One region of the Phytohabitans sp. LJ34 genome, then DNA from elsewhere that is predicted to be linked to it. Evidence: riboswitches for the same ligand, from Rfam matches in the RefSeq annotation. Region 1 holds a riboswitch; the other holds the start of a gene.

Region 1 (9,147 bases):
ACCGGGTACGGCGAGGAAGCCTGCCGCCGGGCCCTCGCCGACGCGGACGGCGACCTCAAGGCCGCTCTTGTGGCGCTCGTCTCGGGCGCGAGCGTGGCCGACGCACGGGGCGCGCTGGCGCGCTCGGCGGGTCAGGTGCGGGGTGCCGTCGCCCTGCTCGCCACCGGTCGGGCGTGACGACCGTCACGGTTGAGATGGATGCCGAGCGGGCTTGAGTTAGCGCCGTTGAGGGCCGGGTAATCCTTGATCCGACAGTGAACCGGCGTCGGCGTACGTGCGTACTGTGAAGTGACGAGGATCGCAGACAGGTAGTGACCCGGATCGCTGTGCCTTATGGAGCTCGGATGTTGTCATTATTCGGGCGAAGTATGCACAGCGGCCGCCCAATCCACCACCGGGTCGGACCCCGAACGTCCTGATGAGGGCAGTGCACAGCAACTATGCACCGCGCTCTCAGCTAGTACTCAGGCATTCGTGACACTTTCGACTCAGCAGATGGAATCCCTTACGCGTCTCATCTGTTGTGTAGGTGTCAGCACCGCGGGGGATAGCGGAAGTTACGGGGGAGGGCTGATGAACGTGGGGACCGCAGGCAAGAGAGCAAGAGGGGCGAACGAGGGGATCGTGAGCAACGTGGAAAGCAATGTGGTGATGCGCACCGACGAGGTCGCCGAAGAGCGCGACCTGGTTGGCGTCTACCTACACGAGATCTCCCGGACGCCACTGCTCGACGCCGCCACCGAGGTCGACCTCTCGAAGGCCATCGAGGCCGGGCTCTACGCCGAGCACCTGCTCGACGAGGGGCAGATCCCGAAGGGCGTCGGCCAGGAGGAGCTCGAGCGCATCGTCTTCGAGGGCGAGCGCGCCAAGGACCTCTTCATCCGGGCCAACCTCCGGCTGGTCGTGTCGATCGCCCGCCGCTACGTGCGGTCGGGCATGCCGATGCTCGACCTGATCCAGGAGGGCAACACCGGCCTGGTGCGCGCCGTGGAGAAGTTCGACTACGAGCGCGGTTTCAAGTTTTCGACGTACGCGACGTGGTGGATCCGCCAGGCCATCAGCCGGGCGATCGCCCAGCAGGAGCGCACCGTGCGGCTGCCGGTGCACCTCGTCGAAGACGTCAACCGGATGCGTAACGTGGCTCGCCAGCTGACCCGCGAGCTCGGCTCCGACCCGGAGCCGGAGCAGATCGCGGTGGCGCTGGGCGTGCCGGTGGAGCGGGTGCACGAGCTGGTGCGCTGGTCGCAGGACACCGTGTCGCTCGACACGCCGGTCGGCGACGACGGCGACACCAACCTCGGTGACCTGGTGGCCGACAGCGACGCGCCGTCGCCCGAGGAGGTCGTGCTGACCGCCCTCGAGCGGCAGCGGATCGAGGGCCTGCTCAACCACCTCGACGACCGGTCGGCCGGCATCATGCGGGCCCGCTACGGCCTGGAGGACGGGCGCGAGCACTCGCTCACCGAGGTCGCCTCGCGCTTCTCCCTCTCCCGCGAGCGGATCCGCCAGCTGGAGATCCAGGCGCTGGGCCGGCTGCGCGAGCTGGCTCGGGCCGAGGGCCTCCAGGCCGCCTGACACACACCCCCCACCATCTGCCCGCTGAGCGGCCGGTGTCCGAATAGGACACCGGCCGCTCGCCCGTCTATGCGGCCACCAGGGTGTCTTCCGGCTGCCACGAGCGGGCGGTGCGCACGTAGTAGGCCCACCAGCCGATCGAAGACCCGTATGCCGCGCGCAACTCGGCGGGGCTGGGCGGTGGGTTGCCATACACCGCGCGAGCGGCGTCTTCGAACTGGGGCATGTGGAGCGGCACGCCATCGGGGCGGCCGAGCACGCGCAACAACAGCGCGTGCGCGGTGAACGCGCCGACGCCCGGCAGGGCCAGCAGCGCCTTGCGAACGTCCTCATACGGCCCGGTGCGGAGCCACTCCTCGTCGAGCGAGGCCACCCCCTCGACCACCTCGCGCAGGCGGCGGGCGCGCAGCCGATTGCCCGCGAAGCGGACGAGATCGGCGTCGTCTCGCGCGGCGACCGTGGCGAGCGAAGGGAACGCGACGTGCTCCACCCCGTCGAGCGTCAGGGACGGCCCGAGCTCGGCGGCCACCCGGCGCTTGCGGGCCGCCGCATACCACTGGGTGCTCCGCTGGACGAGCGCGAAGTAGACCGCGCCCTCGGCGAGCGAGGAGAAGCGCACCTGGTGTAGCCCGTGCGCGGCGCGCAGCAGCCCGGCCATGGCCGGGTCGCGCCCGGCGACGTCGAGGAAGGCACCGAGGTCGTCGTCGAGGCCGAGCCACCGCCCGACGGCGCGATGCACCACCGCCCGCTCGGTGGGTAAGAGGTGGCGGTCGGCGTGGAGGGTGAGCACGACGCCCGGACCCTCGGAAGCAGGCCCGACGTCGGCGACCACCGCCTCGGAGCCGAGCAGGAACGCCTTGCGCACCCGGCCCCCGGAGATCACATGGCCACCGGCGCAGGGCGCGAAGCCGGCCAGGGCGCGCAGGGACAGGTCGAACGAGAACGGCTCGGTGGCCGCCAGAAAGACTTCGGTCATGCCTCGACGGTGAACCCGCGGTACGACACTTCCGGCCGGCCCGTCCTCCCGCCGATCAAGGACTTGTGCGCCGATCGAGGGCTGCCGACGGCGCGTCCGCGATGGACCCGCCGCAAGCCGCCCTCGATCGGCGCACTTGAAGATTTATCTGACTCTGCCGTAGCCGTACGGGGTCATCATGTCGACCGATGCCAGCTCGACGCTCTCGCCGGCCTGCGGCGCGTGGATCACCTTGCCGCTGCCCACGTAGATCGCGACGTGGCCGAGACCGTTGTAGAAGACGAGGTCGCCCGCCTGGAGGGAGCCGCGGCCGATGTGTGCCACCACGTCCCACTGCATCGCGGCGTTGTGCGGCAGCGACTTGCCGGCCGCTCGCCAGGCGGCGAGCGTGAGGCCCGAGCAGTCGTACCCGCTGGAGCTCTCGCCGGCCCAGACGTAGGGCGTGCCGATCGCGTTGTACGCGAACCGCACCGCCACGCCCGCCTTACCGGAGATCGAGGGGATCGACCCGGTGTAGCCGCCGCTGGAGGTGGTGGCCGAGCCGTACGCCTCCTCGCGCATCTTGTACAGCTTGTCGAGGTCGCCCTCGATCTTCTTCTTGCCGGCCGCGAGCTCCTTGAGCTGGGCGGTCTGCTTGGCCTGGGTGGCGTCGAGCGTCGCCTTCTGCTCGGTGAACCGGCGCTCGGCCTCGGTGAAACCCTCCAGCTGCCGCTTGCGGTCGCGGGCCAGCTGGTCGAGCATGCCGAGCCGGTCGGCGAGCGGCCCGCTGCCGTTCAGCAGGGCGCTCGCGGTGCCCACCTGGCCCGTCCGGTACGCCACCGAAGCCATCTGGCCCACCTCGGTGTCCGCCTTGGCGAGCTGGGCCTCCAGCGGGCCCATCTTGGCGCTGAGCGCCGTGGCGGCGGCCTTGGTCTGCTTGAGCTGCTCGTTGAGCTTGTTGTACGACTCGACGACCTTCTCCAGCTCGGTGGATGCCTTGTTGATCTGCTCCGTCAGCTCGCTCGGCGACGGCTCGGCCTGTGCGGCCGCTGCCGGCACGGTCAGCCCGATCCCGAGCCCGATCAGCACGAGGGCGTGGAGCAGCTTCCGCGCGGAAGACAAACGGTGAACCCTTCTTCCCCAACGCCGCCTACCGGGTGAGCGAGCTTGCGCGCGACCCATCAAACTCGGCAGCTTGCGCTAGCGGCGGCTCGCCGCGAGCGGCGAGGCGACGTGAGCTGACGGATTCGGGCGGGAAGATCGCCCTACCGGGTCCGCCGAGGGGCGGGCGGGCCGCGGATTCACCCCAGTGCATTCGGTGGGTCCCCAACTCGCTGACGGAGAGTAATCGTCGTGCGATTAGGCGGCACCGGACCGGCGTCACCCGGGGGAGTGACTGACTACCGGACCAGCGGCTCCAACCTAGCGTCGGGGCCGGGCGGGCGAAAGTGGCGGAAGGATGACTTGTGACGGACGCCCGCGAACGGGGCGAATGTCTGTGTCACTCTAAGTGATTAGGTCGTACACCCAGGTCGGTCGGCCAGACGGGTGAAGGGCGATTTGTCGGTCTACGCGTTGGGTGGGCGACGGCGCTGACAAATCGGATATGCGGGCCTGAAAGCCCCGCGATGCAGCTAGCCGACCGCTGCCAATCTGCCAGGTGGCTGATTGCACCCCTTCCCTCGACTAGATGGCATCTCGCACAATGGCAGCAGGGCCCTTGAGGTTGCTGAAGCGGCACTTGATCGCCAGACGGAACAGAGCGAGAAAGACGATCGGCACCTGGCTGCCACCAGGTGCCGATCTCAAGAACCACCACACCAGCCCGCCTCACGAGCCGTAGGAGGCATTGAAGTGCAGACTACTCGCTACCCCGCGCGGTCACCAGCAGCACAGCCCGTAACGCAAGCAGACGTAACGAGCCCGAAACCGCCTGCTCCGCTGTACCAACAGCCCGGCATCCTGGTTACCCGCGACTGGTTCATCGTCGGTGGGCGCCGGTTCCCGGTCGGCGAGCTCAGGCACCTGCACACGGCCCGAGGCCCAGCACATCAGCTCACCGTGCGGTCGGTGACGGTGACCGCGATCGTGCTGGCCGCCATCGGGATCACGCTCGGCATGACCACCGAGCTCAACCACCTGAGTGCACAGGCCTACCTGGCGCTCACGGCGGTGGCGTTCGTCCCATTCCTCGTGGCGACGATCGGCCACCGCCTGCGGCCGCGGGCCTACGAGCTGTGGGGCGAGTTTCGCGGGATGACGGTGCTGCTCTTCAGCAGCGACGAGGAGCGGCAGTACGGGCAGGTCACCCGGGCGCTGCTCCGGGCGCAAGAGGCATACCGGCTCGGCGGGCTGGCCGAGCCGCTGGTAACGATGAACATCTGGCGCATGCGCTAGCCATAGAGACTTCGTCCCGAGTTCGGCCGCCGCGCGGCAAAGCGGGTCAACGGCGGACGAGGGGCGCGGTGGGGCCGGGGGGCCACACCGATCGTGGGCGGGCTCAGTCGAGCTCGCCCACGATCCGTTTGATCATGTCCTGGGTCTCGGTCGGGCTCAGCGCCATCTCGCGCAGCCGGTCAAACTCGTGCCGGTAGGGCTTTACCAGGTCGGGCTGGTCGACCACGTCGTCGCCGAGGCCGTTTTCCAGGTACATCACGGCGTCGTCGGTCGGGTCGGGAAACTCCAGGATCGCGAACGGGTTGGGAAAGCCGTCGACGCCCGCCGCGAACGGCAGCACCTGGATGGTGATGTTGGGCTCGCCGCACAGCGAGACGAGCCGCTCCAGCTGCTCCCGCTTCGTACGCGGGTCGCTGGCGATGCGCCGCACGACCGCCTCGTCGATCACCGCGGTGATGTGTGGCGGGTCGTCCTTGCCCAGCACCTCCCGCTGGCGGGCGAGCCGCACCGCGATCTGGCTCTCCTCGTCGGCGCCCGGCTGGCGGCGCAGCGCCTTGGCCGCGTAAGCCTCGGTCTGGAAGAGCGCGGGGAGCTTGGTGGGCGTGTAGCAGAGCACCGACGAGGTCTCCGCCTCCAGCCCGATGTAGGCCGTGTACGGCGCGGGGAGGGCGCCCGCGTACGACGACCACCACCGGCGCACCCGCGACGAACGGGCCAGCCCGACGAGCTCGTCGACCCGCGGCTTGTCGGTCACCCCGTAGAGCCGCAGCAGGGCGCGCGCGTCGATGGGCGAGACGCCGACGGCACCTGACTCGATCCGGATGATCTTCGACAGGGACCAGTCCATCTCCGTGGCAACCTGCTCCTGCGTGAAGCCTGCCGCCTCACGCGCCGCGCGCAACGCGGACCGCAACCGTCGCCGACCAACGGTGGGTCCATATGTCGCAGTCATGCCGCCGCTCCTGCGTTGTTTCGCCGATCAGCCGAGCTGGTCGGCCATCTTGGTGATCTTTTCGAGGGACTCGTCGGGCTGGAGGGACATCTCCCAGAGTCGGTCGAACATCTGCTGATACGCCGCTACGTCGGTGGGGCGGTCGAGCACGTCTTGGGCGAGCACTCCCTCGAGATAGACGATGTCGGTGTCGTCATCGTCAGGGAAGCGCAGGATCACGAACGGGCCTTGAGGGGCGTAGTCGCCCGCCGTGAACGGGAGCACCCTGATCGTCACCTGGGCGCGCCGTCCGACGTCGGCCAGGTGACGCAGCTGCTCGCGCAGGCTCTCCGGGCCGCCGGTCTGCCGGTGCAGCGCGGCTTCGTCGAGCACCACGTCGATGTGTGGCCGGTCGGGGCGGTCGAGCACTTCCTTTTGCCGCCGCATGCGGATCGCGTGTCGGAGCTCGATCTGCTCCGCGTCCATCGTGTCGCCCACGGTGGTCGAGGCCGCGGTGACGGCGGCCCGCGCGTAGGAGTCGGTCTGTAGGAGGCCGGGGATGCCGGAGGGCTGGAAGAAGGAGAGCTTGAACGCCTCCGCCTCCAGCCCGATGTACGCCGCGTAGGCACTGGGGAGGGTGTCTTTGTACTGCGACCACCAGGTGCGGCGCCGGGAGACCCGGGCCAGCTCGACCAGCTCGTTGATCTGGTGCTGGTCGGTCATCCGGTAGTGACCGAGCAGCGCCTTGACGTCGTTGGTGGAGATCGACACGGAGCCGGCCTCGATGCGGATCAGCTTGGAGAGCGACCAGTCCATGGCGGCCGCCACCTGCTCCTGGGTCAGCCCGGCGGCGTCTCTCGCCCGGCGCAGCGCGGACCGCAGCCGGCGCCGGCCGACCGTAGGCCCGTGCACCGTCGTCATCGGCGACCCTCCCCGGCTGCGCGCGTCACGCGCCCACGATGTGTCACCGTGCAGTAGACCCGTCCGTGCAAGAAAATGATCTGTGCAGAATGCCACCTGGCTAGACGCGACCTGCCATTTAGCTAGTCTTGTGAAGGCTACACCTGCCCTGCTAGCTTTTCCAGCATCGTGCCCGGGGTGCCTGAGCATCCGTCAAAGGGGCAGTTCGGACTCGGCCGTAAGTGCGGCGGTTTGGGCGCATCGGTCCACTCTTCATGCGCTACAGTGTGGCGTCACGGCGCTCTGCCGCGACATTTGCGGCTGCTTAAGAGGAGCACCGGATGTCCCAGACACATTCCGTCACCGACGTGTGGCGGAAGAGCGCACGCTGCGAGGCGCACAACTGCGTCGAGGTAGCCGAGCGCGCCGACGAGGTTGCTATTCGCAACAACTCGGTTCCGGACACGCAGTTGGCCTTCGCCCGCCCGGTGTGGGCAGCGTTCATCAGCGGCGTTCGCGCAGGTCAGTTCGACCTTCAGTAGGGTCCTGTTCCCCGGGTCTCTCCGCCCGGGGAGCTCTCCTCCGGCACCAGCGGGGCATCCACGACGGATGCCTCTTTTTGTTGTTCACGGAAGCCGCGACGGCGTGTGGCACATTGGTAGCGGCGAGGAGGTCATTCATTCATGTACGCCCTCCTTTCTGCATATGCCTCGGCATGGAACATTTGATAGCAGCGCGAGTGCGGGGCGGTGCCGTCATGGCCGGCGCGCACCAGCCCGCGGAGGGGCAGGTTGCCGTGGCGGATGGACCGACGAAGTGGCGTAAGAGCGGGCAGTGTGAGTCGCTGAACTGTGTCGAGGTGGCCTTGGACGAGGCTCACGTCGCGATCCGTAACTCTGCGTCGCCGGACGGGCCGTTCATTGAGGTCACCGCGACAGCATGGAGGGTGTTCTGCGCGGCGCTGCGCGCCGGTGAGTTCAACCGGTGACGGCGACGGGCTCGCGCACCCACCGGGTCGCGACCCGCTCGGCGTAGAAGGAAAGAAACGGAATCGTGCCCGCGAGCATGACCAGAAGCATGCGACGCAGCCCCCACCGGGCGCGGCGGGCCAGGTCGAAGACCGCGACCAGGTAGATCATGTAGAGGAAGCCGTGTGCCGGGCCTACGGTCTCCACGATGGAAGGCTCGTCCCAGACGTACTTGAGCGGCATGCCGATCACCACGAGCACGATCAGGACCACGCCCACGATGTACGCGATCGCGCGGTAGCGCAGCAGGGCTCCCCCCACGGTTACTCCTCTACTCACCCCGGGTAGTCGGCGGGCCGGGCGTCCGGGTGCTCGTTGAGCCAGGCCAGATATCGGTTGTACGCCGCAAGCTCCGGGTCGGCGCCATCGTCGTACCCGACGGGCTGCCGCGCGGTGCGGACGGGGCGGCGGTAGGCCGTGGCCGCTGAGCCCGACGGGGCCGGTGAGACCGGCACCTCGGGCTTACCGCGGAGCGTGAGGCGCACCTCGCGCACCCAGATGAACACCACGAACGCGGCGAACACGGGCCACTCGAACGCGTACGCCCAACTGAGGGTGTTGCCCCCGGCGGCTCGGCTGATCTGCCACCAGCCGAGGGCCAGGAAGCCGGCCACGAGCCCGACCGCGAGCACGTGGCGCGCGATCCACGCCGGTGACCACAGCCGCCTCATACGCCCGAGAGTACCGGCGGGGTTTCGGCGAGGTTCGGGCCGGGCAACGGTGGGACATGAGCGGACCTGCGCAGTACGCCGAAGGCGCGGCGGCCGAGCTCGACACCGGTGTCGACGGGGCCGACCTCACCGATGACGACCTCTTCCGGGAGATGAGCAGCCTGCACCGGACCCGGCTGGACACGCTGCGACACGGCTCCGACGCCGCGGTGGCCAACCACCTGCGGCGCACGGCCGAGCTGGAGACGGAGTACCTCACCCGTTATCCCGGCCGGGAGGTCGACCCGAGCCGCCTCCGCGACTGAGCCGGTCGGGTGTGGCGCGGGCCACCCCCGGGCCCCGGAACACCTGGCGGGGGCGTGCCGTTGAGATGACTGACGGTGTGTCCAGTGTCCCCGGGCCTCACCTATTTGCCTTCGCGGAATACCGTCCGGCTGGAGCCGCGTCGTGCCACTCGCCGAGAGGCGACCTGCACACCGACGCCAGCGCCGCCCGGTGGCCATCCCACCGGGCGGCGCTCTTTGCGTGCCGGCCTCTTACCGCGTGGGAGGCGACGCGGTGGGAGGGGGGCCGGCGACCCCATTGCTCTTGCGAAGCACCACCAGGCCGCCGTCGATGGTGCGTCCGGCCGGTTCGGTGCCGGCGACCGTGCCGGCGGGGCAGGACGACGGGATCGGCACCTCGTTCACC
Region 2 (9,147 bases), on a different contig from region 1:
CCGCCGCCGAGTACGTCACCGTCGCCGGCTTCATCAACGGCGTCAGTGCCCGGTCGTCGAGGTTGAGGATCTCCACCCGGCAGCGGCCGTCGAAGAGCTTCGCCTTGGCCGCGAAGTAGTCGTCCGCGTCCGCGTGGAAGTCGAGGTGGTCGAGGCCGAAGTTGGTATACCCGCCGACGTCGAAGCGCACCCCGCTGACCCGGCCCATCGCGAGGGCGTGGCTGGACACCTCCATCACCACGGCGGTCACACCCCGCTCGCGGGCGGTCGCGAGCAGCGCGTGCAGGTCGGTCGCCTCGGGCGTGGTGCGGACGCTGTCGACCACCAGGTCGCCCAGGCGCGTCTCCACGGTGCCGATCAGCCCGGTCACGTGGCCGGCGGCGCGCAGCCCGCTCTCCACCAGGTACGCGGTCGAGGTCTTGCCGGCCGTGCCGGTGACGCCGATGACCGTGAGGTGCGCGGTCGGGTCGCCGTAGACGGCCGAGGCGATCGGGCCGAGCGCCTCCCGGGGCTGGTCCACCACGATCGCCGGCAGCCCCGCCTCGGCCGCGGCGGGGGCGCCGGCCGGGTCGGTGAGCACCGCCACCGCACCGGCGCGGGCCGCGTCCGCCACGAACTCGCTCCCGTGGCGCCGGGCGCCGGGCAGCGCCGCGTAGAGGTCGCCCGCCCGTACGTCGCCGCTCGCGTGCGTCACCCCGCCGATCAGTAGGTCAGCCGCCGTGGTGGCGCCAACCAGCGCCGCGAGGCCGGCCAGGGGGCGCGGTGTCACCGTACGCGGACGGAGATTGCCAGGCACGGCGTCAGACCCTACCGGTTGGTGGCACGCCGGCCGTACAGCACGTCCGGCGGTTCAGGGGTAGACGACAAAGTTCGGCGGCTTCCCGCTGCTCACCGGTACCCCGAAGTGGGTGAGCGCGTACCCCATCATGTCGTGGAACGCCGGCGCGGTGACCTCGCCGCCCCCGCCGGCCGGCACGTGCGCGAAGACCGCGATGACGTAGCGCGGGTTGTCCGCCGGCGCCATGCCGACGAACGACGCGACGCTGCCGGGCACGTACTTGCCGTTGACCACGCGCGAGCCGGTGCCGGTCTTGCCCGCCACCCGGTAGCCGTCGACCGCCGCGTGGACGCCCGTGGCGCCCTTGACGGTGGTCACCGCCTCCAGCATCGTGCGCACCTCGCGGGCGGTCTCCGGCGTGATCACCTGGCGCCTGGTGGGCGGCGCGGCCGGCGTGCGCTTGCCGTCCGGGCCGATCGTCTCCTTCACCAGGTGCGGCTGCACCCACGTGCCGTCGTTGGCGATCGCCGCGTACGCCGCGGCCATCTGGAGCGGAGTCACCGCCACGCTGTGGCCGATCGGCACCGAGCCGTACGCCGAGCCGCTCCAGTCCTCCGGTGGCAGCAGCGCGCCGGACGCCTCGCCGGGCACGCCGACGCCGGTCGCCGTGCCGAGCCCGAACTTCTTCTGGTACTCGTACAGCTTCTCCTTGCCCAGCTTGTCGGCGATCGCGATGGTGCCGACGTTGGAGGAGTACGCGAGGATGCCCGGGATGCTCATCCGCCGGGGCGTCCAGTTGGTGTGCGAGTCCTTGAAGCGCTGGTCGCCCTTGATCACGTTCGGCCCCACCATGAACGTGTCGGTCGGCTTGACCGCGCCCTCTTGCAGCGCGGCGCTGATGGTGATCGCCTTGTGCACCGAGCCGGGGTCGACCACGAAGCTCGTCGCGGTGTCCTCGCGGTCCTCGGGCTTGCTCTTCAGCGGCTGGGCGGCGTCGTACGTCGGGTAGCTGGCCTGCGCCAGCACCTCGCCGCTGCGCACGTCGAGCACGACCGCCGCGCCGACGTACGCCTTCGCCTCCTGCATCCGGGCGAAAAGCGTCCGCTGCACCATGTACTGGAGGTCGCGGTCGATGGTCAGCTGGAGCGAGCTGCCCGGCTGGGCCTTGGTCTCCTGGTTGTAGCCGCCCGGGATCTCCGCGTCGAGCGCGCCCTGTCCCACCTCGAAGACCCGCTTGCCGTCGACACCGCGCAGCAGCTCGTCGTAGCGTGCCTCCAGCCCTTCCAGGCCGTTGAGGTCCTGGCTGGTGAAGCCGATGATGCTGGCCGCGAGGTCCTGGCCGGGCACCTGGCGCTGCTCGTCGCGGTCGACGATGATCCCTGGCAGGTTGAGCGCCTCGACCCGCCGGCCGTCGGCGATGGAGACACCACGCGCCAGGTACTCGAAGCGGGACGGGCCACCGCCGGGCTGCTTGCGCTTGGCCATCTTGGTCATCAACACCGACTTGGGTACGGCGATGAGCGGCTCGAGCGCGGCGGCCGTCTTCGGCAGGTCGGTGGCGAGCTCCGGGTCGACCGCCACATAGCGAGCCTCGACGCTCTGCGCGAGCACGGCACCGCCCCGGTCGTAGATGGCGCCGCGCGGCGCGGGCAGGACGACCCGGTCCAGCCGCGTCTCCAGACCCTTCGCCGCGAAGGCCGGCGACTCGGTGAACTGGAGTGTCACGATCCGGATCCCGATCGTGGCGAAGACCGTGAGCGCCAGCACCGTGCCCAGGCGCAGCCGCCGCCGCTGGTCCATCAGCCGCGGCGGGCGCCGCGGCCGCGCGGGCGCCCTCTTCCGCGGCGCCGCTGCCTTTTTCGCCGCCGCGGACGCCTTCGCCGCCGTCGTGCGCTTTCGAGGTCCGGGTACCGACGAGGGGGCGGCTTTCTTCGTGGCCCTCGGAGGAGTCTGTGGCGCCTCCGCCCGCTTGGGCTCCTCCCCAGGCGCGCGGCGGGCGTTGCGCGGCTTGCCGCCCTCGACCACTTGCAGCGCCGGCCGGAAGGGATCGGCGGTCCGCCCGGTGCGCGGCGTCCGCTCCCGCATCGTGCGGCCGCGCGGCGTGTACGCCCGCGCCTCGGAGATCCCGAAGCCGCGCTCCGCCGGTGCTTCGCCGGTCGACGCTCGCTCCGCTCGCGCGGAGTCGTCGGGCTTTCCACCCCGCCGCGTGGCGTCCGTGCCACGGGCGGAACCGCGCCGGGGCTCGTCGCTGCCCCGGCGCGGCACTGTCTCACCTGGGGTCTGGTCCTCGCGTCGCGTGCCCGCTCCGCGTGGACCAGACCCGGAAGACCCCGAAGGCCGCTGCGGCATCCTGACCTACTCCGTCGGCTGCTGGTTGGTGCCGGTCCCCTGCTGGGTGTTACCCGTGCCGCCCGCCTGGTCGCCGGTGCCCTGCTGGCCGGTGCCCGTGCCACCCGCCTGCTCGCCGGTGCCGGTGCCGGTGCCCTGCTGGCTGGTGATCGACGGCGCCTGCGTGGCGGGCGTCATCATGCCGGTCACCCGGCCGTCGGGCAGCCGGATCTGCACCGGGGTGCCCTGCACGAGACCCAGCCGGAGGGCCTGGGCGGTGAGGTTGCCCGGGTCCTCGGCCCGCGCGATCTCCTGCTTGAGCTGCTGCTCCTGCACGTCGAGCGCGGACTGCTGCTCGCGCAGCTCGCTCAGCCGGAAGGCGTTCTCGTTGATCTTCGTGTTGACCACGAGGATGCCCAGCACGCCGCCGACCACGACGACCAGGATCAGCGCGATGAACGGTGCCCGCGGCACCGCCACCGGCAGCGGCGGCGCGACCCGCAGCCACGGCACGACCTTGCGCTCCCGCGGTGCGCCCCCCGGCGCCGCGGAATCCCGCGCGGTGTCGATCGGCTCGGTCTTCAGCGCGGTGTTGCCGACCGTCCGGTGTTCCCGCTCCGCGGTCCGGCCCCCCGACCGCGGTGCTCCTGTCGTCTTGATCCTGCTGCTCCCGATGGCGTTCATGTCCCCTCCCCCTCTTCGATCCGGGCCGCGGCCCGCAGCCGCACTGATGCGGCGCGCGGGTTTGCCGCGACCTCCTCCTCGCTCGGTGGCTCGGCGCCGCGGCTGAGCAGCCGCAGCGTCGGCCCGGTGCCGGGCAGCTCGACCGGCAGGTCGACCGGCCCGGTGCTCCGTGCCCGCGCGGCGAGCGCCCGCTTGGCGATCCGGTCCTCCAGCGAGTGGTAGGACAGGACCACCGCGCGGCCACCCGGCGCGAGGGCGTCGAGCGCGAACGGCAGCGCCCTTTCCAGCGCGGCCAGCTCGCCGTTTACCTCGATGCGAAGTGCTTGGAACGTTCTCTTGGCGGGGTGCCCCCCGGTGCGCCTCGCCGCCGCGGGTATCGCGTCCCGCACCAGCGCGGCCAGCCGTGCCGACGAGGTGATGGGCGCCTTCGCCCGCTCGCGCACGATCGCCGCGGCGATCCGTGCGGCGAACTTCTCCTCGCCGTACACCCGCAGCACCCTGATCAGCTCGGGCGCCTCGTACTCGTTGACGACCTCCTCGGCCGTCCGGCCGCGGGTCTGGTCCATGCGCATGTCCAGCGGCGCGTCCTGCGCGTAGGCGAACCCGCGGTCGGGCGCGTCGAGCTGGAGGGACGACACCCCGAGGTCGAAGAGCACCCCGTCGACCCGCTCGTAGTCGAGCAGGTCGAGCACCCGCGGCAGCTCGTCGTAGACCGCGTGCACGAGGTGCGCGCGCCCGCGGAACGGCTCCAGCCGGGCCCGCGCGTGCGCGAGCGCCTCGGTGTCCCGGTCGAGTCCGATCAGGACGGTCCGGGGATGCGCCCGGAGCACCGCCTCCGCGTGGCCGCCGAGCCCGAGGGTGGCGTCCACGTGCACGGTCGTACGGTCACCCCGGTCGAGCGCGGGCGCGAGCAGCGCGAGGCACCGCTCCAGCAGCACCGGCACGTGCGTGCCGCGCAGCTCCCCCATCTCGACCCCCAGTGACCCGCCCGTGTGCCCATGCGCCCGGTGCCCGAAGAACCGTGCGCCGTACTGCCAGATCCCCATCCGCTCTTCCGTGAGCCTCCTTCGCGGGGAGGCCGGGACGCGCCTGACATCGGGGAAGAGACGTCAGGTGCAGGAGCGGCTGGAGATCTCGCAGTACGGCGTCTGCCAGCCCTTAGAGTCCTCCGGGCAGCACCCCCTCCTCGATGCCCGCGAAGTCGTCTTCGCTCTCGGAGAGATAGGTGTCCCACGCTTGCTTGTCCCAGATCTCCACCCGGCTGCTCGCACCGATCACGACGAGTTCGCGGCTCAACCCGGCGTACTCCCGCAGGTGGCCCGGGATCGTCACCCGGCCCTGCTTGTCGGGCACCTCGTCGTGGGCGCTCGCGAAGAACACCCGGCTGTAGGCCCGAGCCGCCTTGTGTGTCATCGGCGTCTCGCGTAGCTGGCCCGCGATCCGCTGGAACTCGGGTGCTGGGAAGACGTAGAGGCAGCGCTCCTGCCCTTTTGTGATCACGACACCTCCCGCCAGCTCGTCGCGAAACTTCGCCGGAAGGATCAACCGGCCCTTTTCGTCCAGGCGCGGGGTGTGGGTGCCGAGAAACATCGGCCCACCCCCTCGCCTCTGGCGGCTTTCGCGGAGCCGCTGTCCCCCGGGGCCGGCGGGTCCCTCCGGTGAGTAACCCTGCCACTGCGCCCCACTGTACTCCACTTCCCTCCACTCGCAACCGGAATCGCAGCGTTGCTCGGGTGACCCCCTTGACAAAACCGCACGTCAAATGCGGTGGAGGGCGGTGGAGGGTCCGGATGGCGACAGGCCGGAGGGGGCAACCGACCCCAGAGACGATCCAGGGCAAACCCGGATGGGCTTGCCCTGGATCGTTGGGGGGATGGGGTGATGTATCGGTGCCGGGGAGGGAAGTGGAGCGACTAGGCGAGCCGGCGCACCACGTAGTTGCTCGACCAGATCTTGTGCTTGCCGACCCGCACACCGGCGCGCGGCGAGTCGTACATGTAGCCGCCGCCGGCGTAGATGCCGACGTGGGTGCCGTACGAGCCGGAGCGGATCACGATCAGGTCGCCGGGGAGCGCCTTGTTCTTCGCCACGCCGGTGCCCGAGCGCTGCTGGTCGTTCGCCTTGTGCGGGAGCACCCGCCCGGCGGCCTTCTTGTACACGTACTTGGTGAAGCCCGAGCAGTCGAAAGCCGAGGGTCCTACGGCGCCGAACTTGTACGGCTTGCCGATGTGCTTGCGCGCTTCGGCGAGCACCTTGGCCCGGCTGGCGATCACCGCGACCGAGGTCCGGCCGGTGACCGTCCCCTTGTACGAGCCACGTCCGCTGTAGACGGCCCGGTACATGCGGCTCTCGTACGGCTTGATGGAGAGGATCGACTTGCCGGTGGAGTAGACCGGACGGGTGCCGGTGCTGACCCACTTCCCGCCCTTCCACACCTGGAACTGGACGGTGCCGCCCCAGACCGCCTTGCGGGTGCTCGGGTCGGTGATCGTGGCAGTGAGCACCAGCGTGTTGCCCCACGGCAGGCGGGCGGTGTTCGGCTTGATCGTCACGTGTGGAGTGACCGACGCGGCCGCCTGCGCGGCGGCGACGGTGGTGGTCGACACGGGCGCGGCTTCGGCGAGCGCGGGACCGGCCAGCAGCTGGCCGGCGCACACGCAGAGCCCGACGGCGAGCGCGAGCCGGCCGGCCCGCCTTTTCGCGGGCAGCCTGTGCCGGCCCGAACGGAGTTCGTGCACGGTATGTGTTCCCTCCGGCACGCCTGCGAGGTGAGCTGTCGGGTTCGGGCGGGAAGGATTGCCCGGCCGCCGTGGCGGCTTCACCCCAAGGCCTCAGCCCGGCCGGGTCTCCCCGGCGTGGGTCGGGACCGCAGATCCTGGGTCCCCCGTCCCCGCCCGCTATGCCGTTGTGTGGCTCCAAGGTCCGCACCGGACGAGCGGGCAGGGCTCGGCGTGTCTCGGCGGCGCGGCCGGGTGAACGACCCGGCTCAACGTTTGTAGCGGATGCCGTTCTCCACACGCTGTGACGAGAATCTTACGGAGCGAGTTTGGCACGCAAGAATATGAGCGGTCGTTAAGGCCACTGTCCTAAATGTCGCGACACTCTGTCGAACTCGGACTCACGCTTCGTTGATCGCTCACGGTGAGTATCGCCACACACATCGCGCGCGACGGACGGTTTCCCGACGGTCGAGTGGAGATCCAGACTGCGTTGGTAACCTCGCCTCCGTGACGGACGGCAAGATGCCCCTGCGGGCGAAGGTCGCCAGCTCGGTCTCCCGCACGGCGGCCGCCCTGTCGCGAGCGGCTGGGCGCGGCGACGGTTCGGTGATCGGCGGCTGGATCGGCCTCAAGATCGACCCAGACCTCCTCGCCCACCTCGCCGCGGGGCGCGCGATCGCCCTGATCTCCGGCACCAACGGCAAGACCACCACGACCCGCCTCGCCGCGGCCGCCGTGGGCGTGCTCGGGCCGGTCGCGACAAACGGGTTCGGCGCCAACATGCCGACCGGCCACACCTCCGCGCTCGCCAAGGCCGGCCAGACGCCGTACGCGGTGCTGGAGGTCGACGAGCACTACCTGCCCAGGGTGCTGGTCGCCACCGAGCCGCGCGTGGTGGCACTGCTCAACCTCTCCCGTGACCAGCTCGACCGGGCCAAAGAGGTCGCGATGATGGCCCAGATGTGGCGCACCGCGCTTGCCGAGCACCCCGGCGTGCACGTGGTGGCCAACGCCGACGACCCGATGGTCGTGTGGGCCGCCGCCGGTTCTCCCGCCGTCACGTGGTTTAGCGCCGGCCAGCGGTGGCATGACGACTCATGGGTTTGCCCCGAGTGCGGCTCGCCGATCGAGCGCCAGGCCGACCAGTGGTGGTGCACCGGCTGCTCGCTGCGCCGGCCGGTGCCGCAGTGGGTGGTCGAGGACGAGGGCGTGGTCGACCCGCGCGGCGCCTGGCACAAGATCTCGCTCCAGCTCCCCGGCCGGGTCAACCTCGGCAACGCGGCCACCGCGCTCGCCGTGGCGGCCCAGTTCGGCGTCCGCCCGACCGACGCGGTCTCCCGCCTCTCCACGGTCGCCTCGGTCGCCGGCCGGTACGCCCAGGTGGTCCGCGACGGCCGCAACATCCGGCTGCTGCTCGCCAAAAACCCGGCGAGCTGGCTGGAGGCGTTCGACATGGCCGATAACGCGCCGACACTGCTCTCGATCAACGCGCGCGACCCCGACGGGCTCGACACGTCGTGGCTGTTCGACGTCGACTTCAGCCCGCTGCGCGGCCGCCAGGTGCTCATCACCGGTGACCGTGCGTACGACCTGGCGGTACGCCTCGAGGTGAACGACGTGCGGTTCCAGCACGTACGTACCTTCGGCGAGGCGGTGCGGCTCGTGCCGCCCGGCCGGCTGGAAGTGATCGCCAACTACACCGCGTTCCAAGACATCCGAGCGGAGCTCGACCGTGTCCTCTGACAGCACCATCCGCATCGTCTGGATCTACCCCGACCTGCTGTCCACGTACGGCGACCGGGGCAACCTGCTCATCCTCGCCCGCCGAGCCGCGCTGCGCGGGCTGCCGGTGCAGACGCTGGAGGTGCGCTCCGACCAGCCGCTGCCCACCACCGCCGACATCTACCTGCTCGGCGGCGGCGAAGACGGCCCGCAGGCCCTCGCCGCCCAGCGGCTGATCGGCGACGGCGGCCTGCACCGCGCCGTGGCGCAGGGCTCGGTGGTGTTCGCGGTCTGCGCCGGCTACCAGCTGCTCGGCGGCTCGTTCTTCGCCAAGGGCACCCAGTACCCCGGCCTCAACCTGCTCGACTTCCACTCCGACCGGGGCCCCACCCGCGCGGTCGGCGAGCTCGGCGGCCCGATCGACCCGCGGCTCGGCCTGCCTCCGCTGACCGGCTTCGAAAACCACGGCGGCCGCACCCACCTTGGCGCCGGCGTATCCCCGCTGGCCCGGGTCACCACCGGCATCGGCAACGACGGCGCGACCGAGGGCGCGTGGCGCGGCAAGCTCCTCGGCACGTACTCCCACGGGCCCGCCCTCTCCCGCAACCCGGCCATCGCCGACCTGCTGCTGCGCTGGGCCACCGGCTACGACTCGCTCCCCCCACTCGACGACACGTGGTCAGACCGCCTCCGCGCGGAGCGCATGGCCGCGACGGCGGCCTCGTGATCGCCCGCCTGCGGGCGCTGGCCCCCCGCCTGCGAGCGTCGGCCCCCCGCCTGCGTGCGCTGGCGCCCCGCCTGCGGCAGCGGTCGGTGGCCCGCTTCACGCTGCTGCTCGCGATCCTGGTCCTCTTCGGCCTCACCGTGCTGCTGCTCCCCCAGCCCGACCTGGCCGACGCCCCCCGCCTGGTCGAC

The links. A riboswitch is a leader RNA that binds a small molecule or an ion and turns the genes downstream of it on or off. The one in region 1 is predicted to bind cyclic di-AMP.
Region 2: it holds a riboswitch for cyclic di-AMP, as region 1 does, so the genes downstream of both, ACTMTJ_RS05860 (NlpC/P60 family protein) here and ACTMTJ_RS23440 (NlpC/P60 family protein) in region 1, are expected to answer to the same signal.

Annotation. Positions count from the first base shown of each region.
Region 1 covers NZ_JBQHDG010000013.1:124,810-133,956, reverse strand. The annotation lists gene murQ (N-acetylmuramic acid 6-phosphate etherase) at 1-177, shown strand, start outside; gene ACTMTJ_RS23450 (sigma-70 family RNA polymerase sigma factor) at 574-1,575, shown strand; gene ACTMTJ_RS23445 (DNA-3-methyladenine glycosylase family protein) at 1,643-2,551, opposite strand; gene ACTMTJ_RS23440 (NlpC/P60 family protein) at 2,696-3,652, opposite strand; cyclic di-AMP (ydaO/yuaA leader) riboswitch at 3,764-3,856, opposite strand; gene ACTMTJ_RS23435 (DUF6232 family protein) at 4,385-4,927, shown strand; gene ACTMTJ_RS23430 (helix-turn-helix domain-containing protein) at 5,031-5,879, opposite strand; gene ACTMTJ_RS23425 (helix-turn-helix domain-containing protein) at 5,907-6,779, opposite strand; gene ACTMTJ_RS23420 (DUF397 domain-containing protein) at 7,100-7,300, shown strand; gene ACTMTJ_RS23415 (DUF397 domain-containing protein) at 7,516-7,746, shown strand; gene ACTMTJ_RS23410 (DUF3817 domain-containing protein) at 7,736-8,047, opposite strand; gene ACTMTJ_RS23405 (hypothetical protein) at 8,062-8,457, opposite strand; gene ACTMTJ_RS23400 (DUF6158 family protein) at 8,514-8,762, shown strand; gene ACTMTJ_RS23395 (transglycosylase domain-containing protein) at 8,994-9,147, opposite strand, start outside.
Region 2 covers NZ_JBQHDG010000003.1:92,457-101,603, reverse strand. The annotation lists gene ACTMTJ_RS05885 (UDP-N-acetylmuramoyl-L-alanyl-D-glutamate--2,6-diaminopimelate ligase) at 1-754, opposite strand, end outside; gene ACTMTJ_RS05880 (peptidoglycan D,D-transpeptidase FtsI family protein) at 851-3,043, opposite strand; gene ACTMTJ_RS05875 (hypothetical protein) at 3,134-3,790, opposite strand; partial or broken gene rsmH (16S rRNA (cytosine(1402)-N(4))-methyltransferase RsmH) at 3,805-4,758, opposite strand; gene mraZ (division/cell wall cluster transcriptional repressor MraZ) at 4,949-5,380, opposite strand; gene ACTMTJ_RS05860 (NlpC/P60 family protein) at 5,704-6,528, opposite strand; cyclic di-AMP (ydaO/yuaA leader) riboswitch at 6,534-6,656, opposite strand; gene ACTMTJ_RS05855 (MurT ligase domain-containing protein) at 7,033-8,253, shown strand; gene ACTMTJ_RS05850 (type 1 glutamine amidotransferase) at 8,243-8,959, shown strand; gene ACTMTJ_RS05845 (TVP38/TMEM64 family protein) at 8,956-9,147, shown strand, end outside.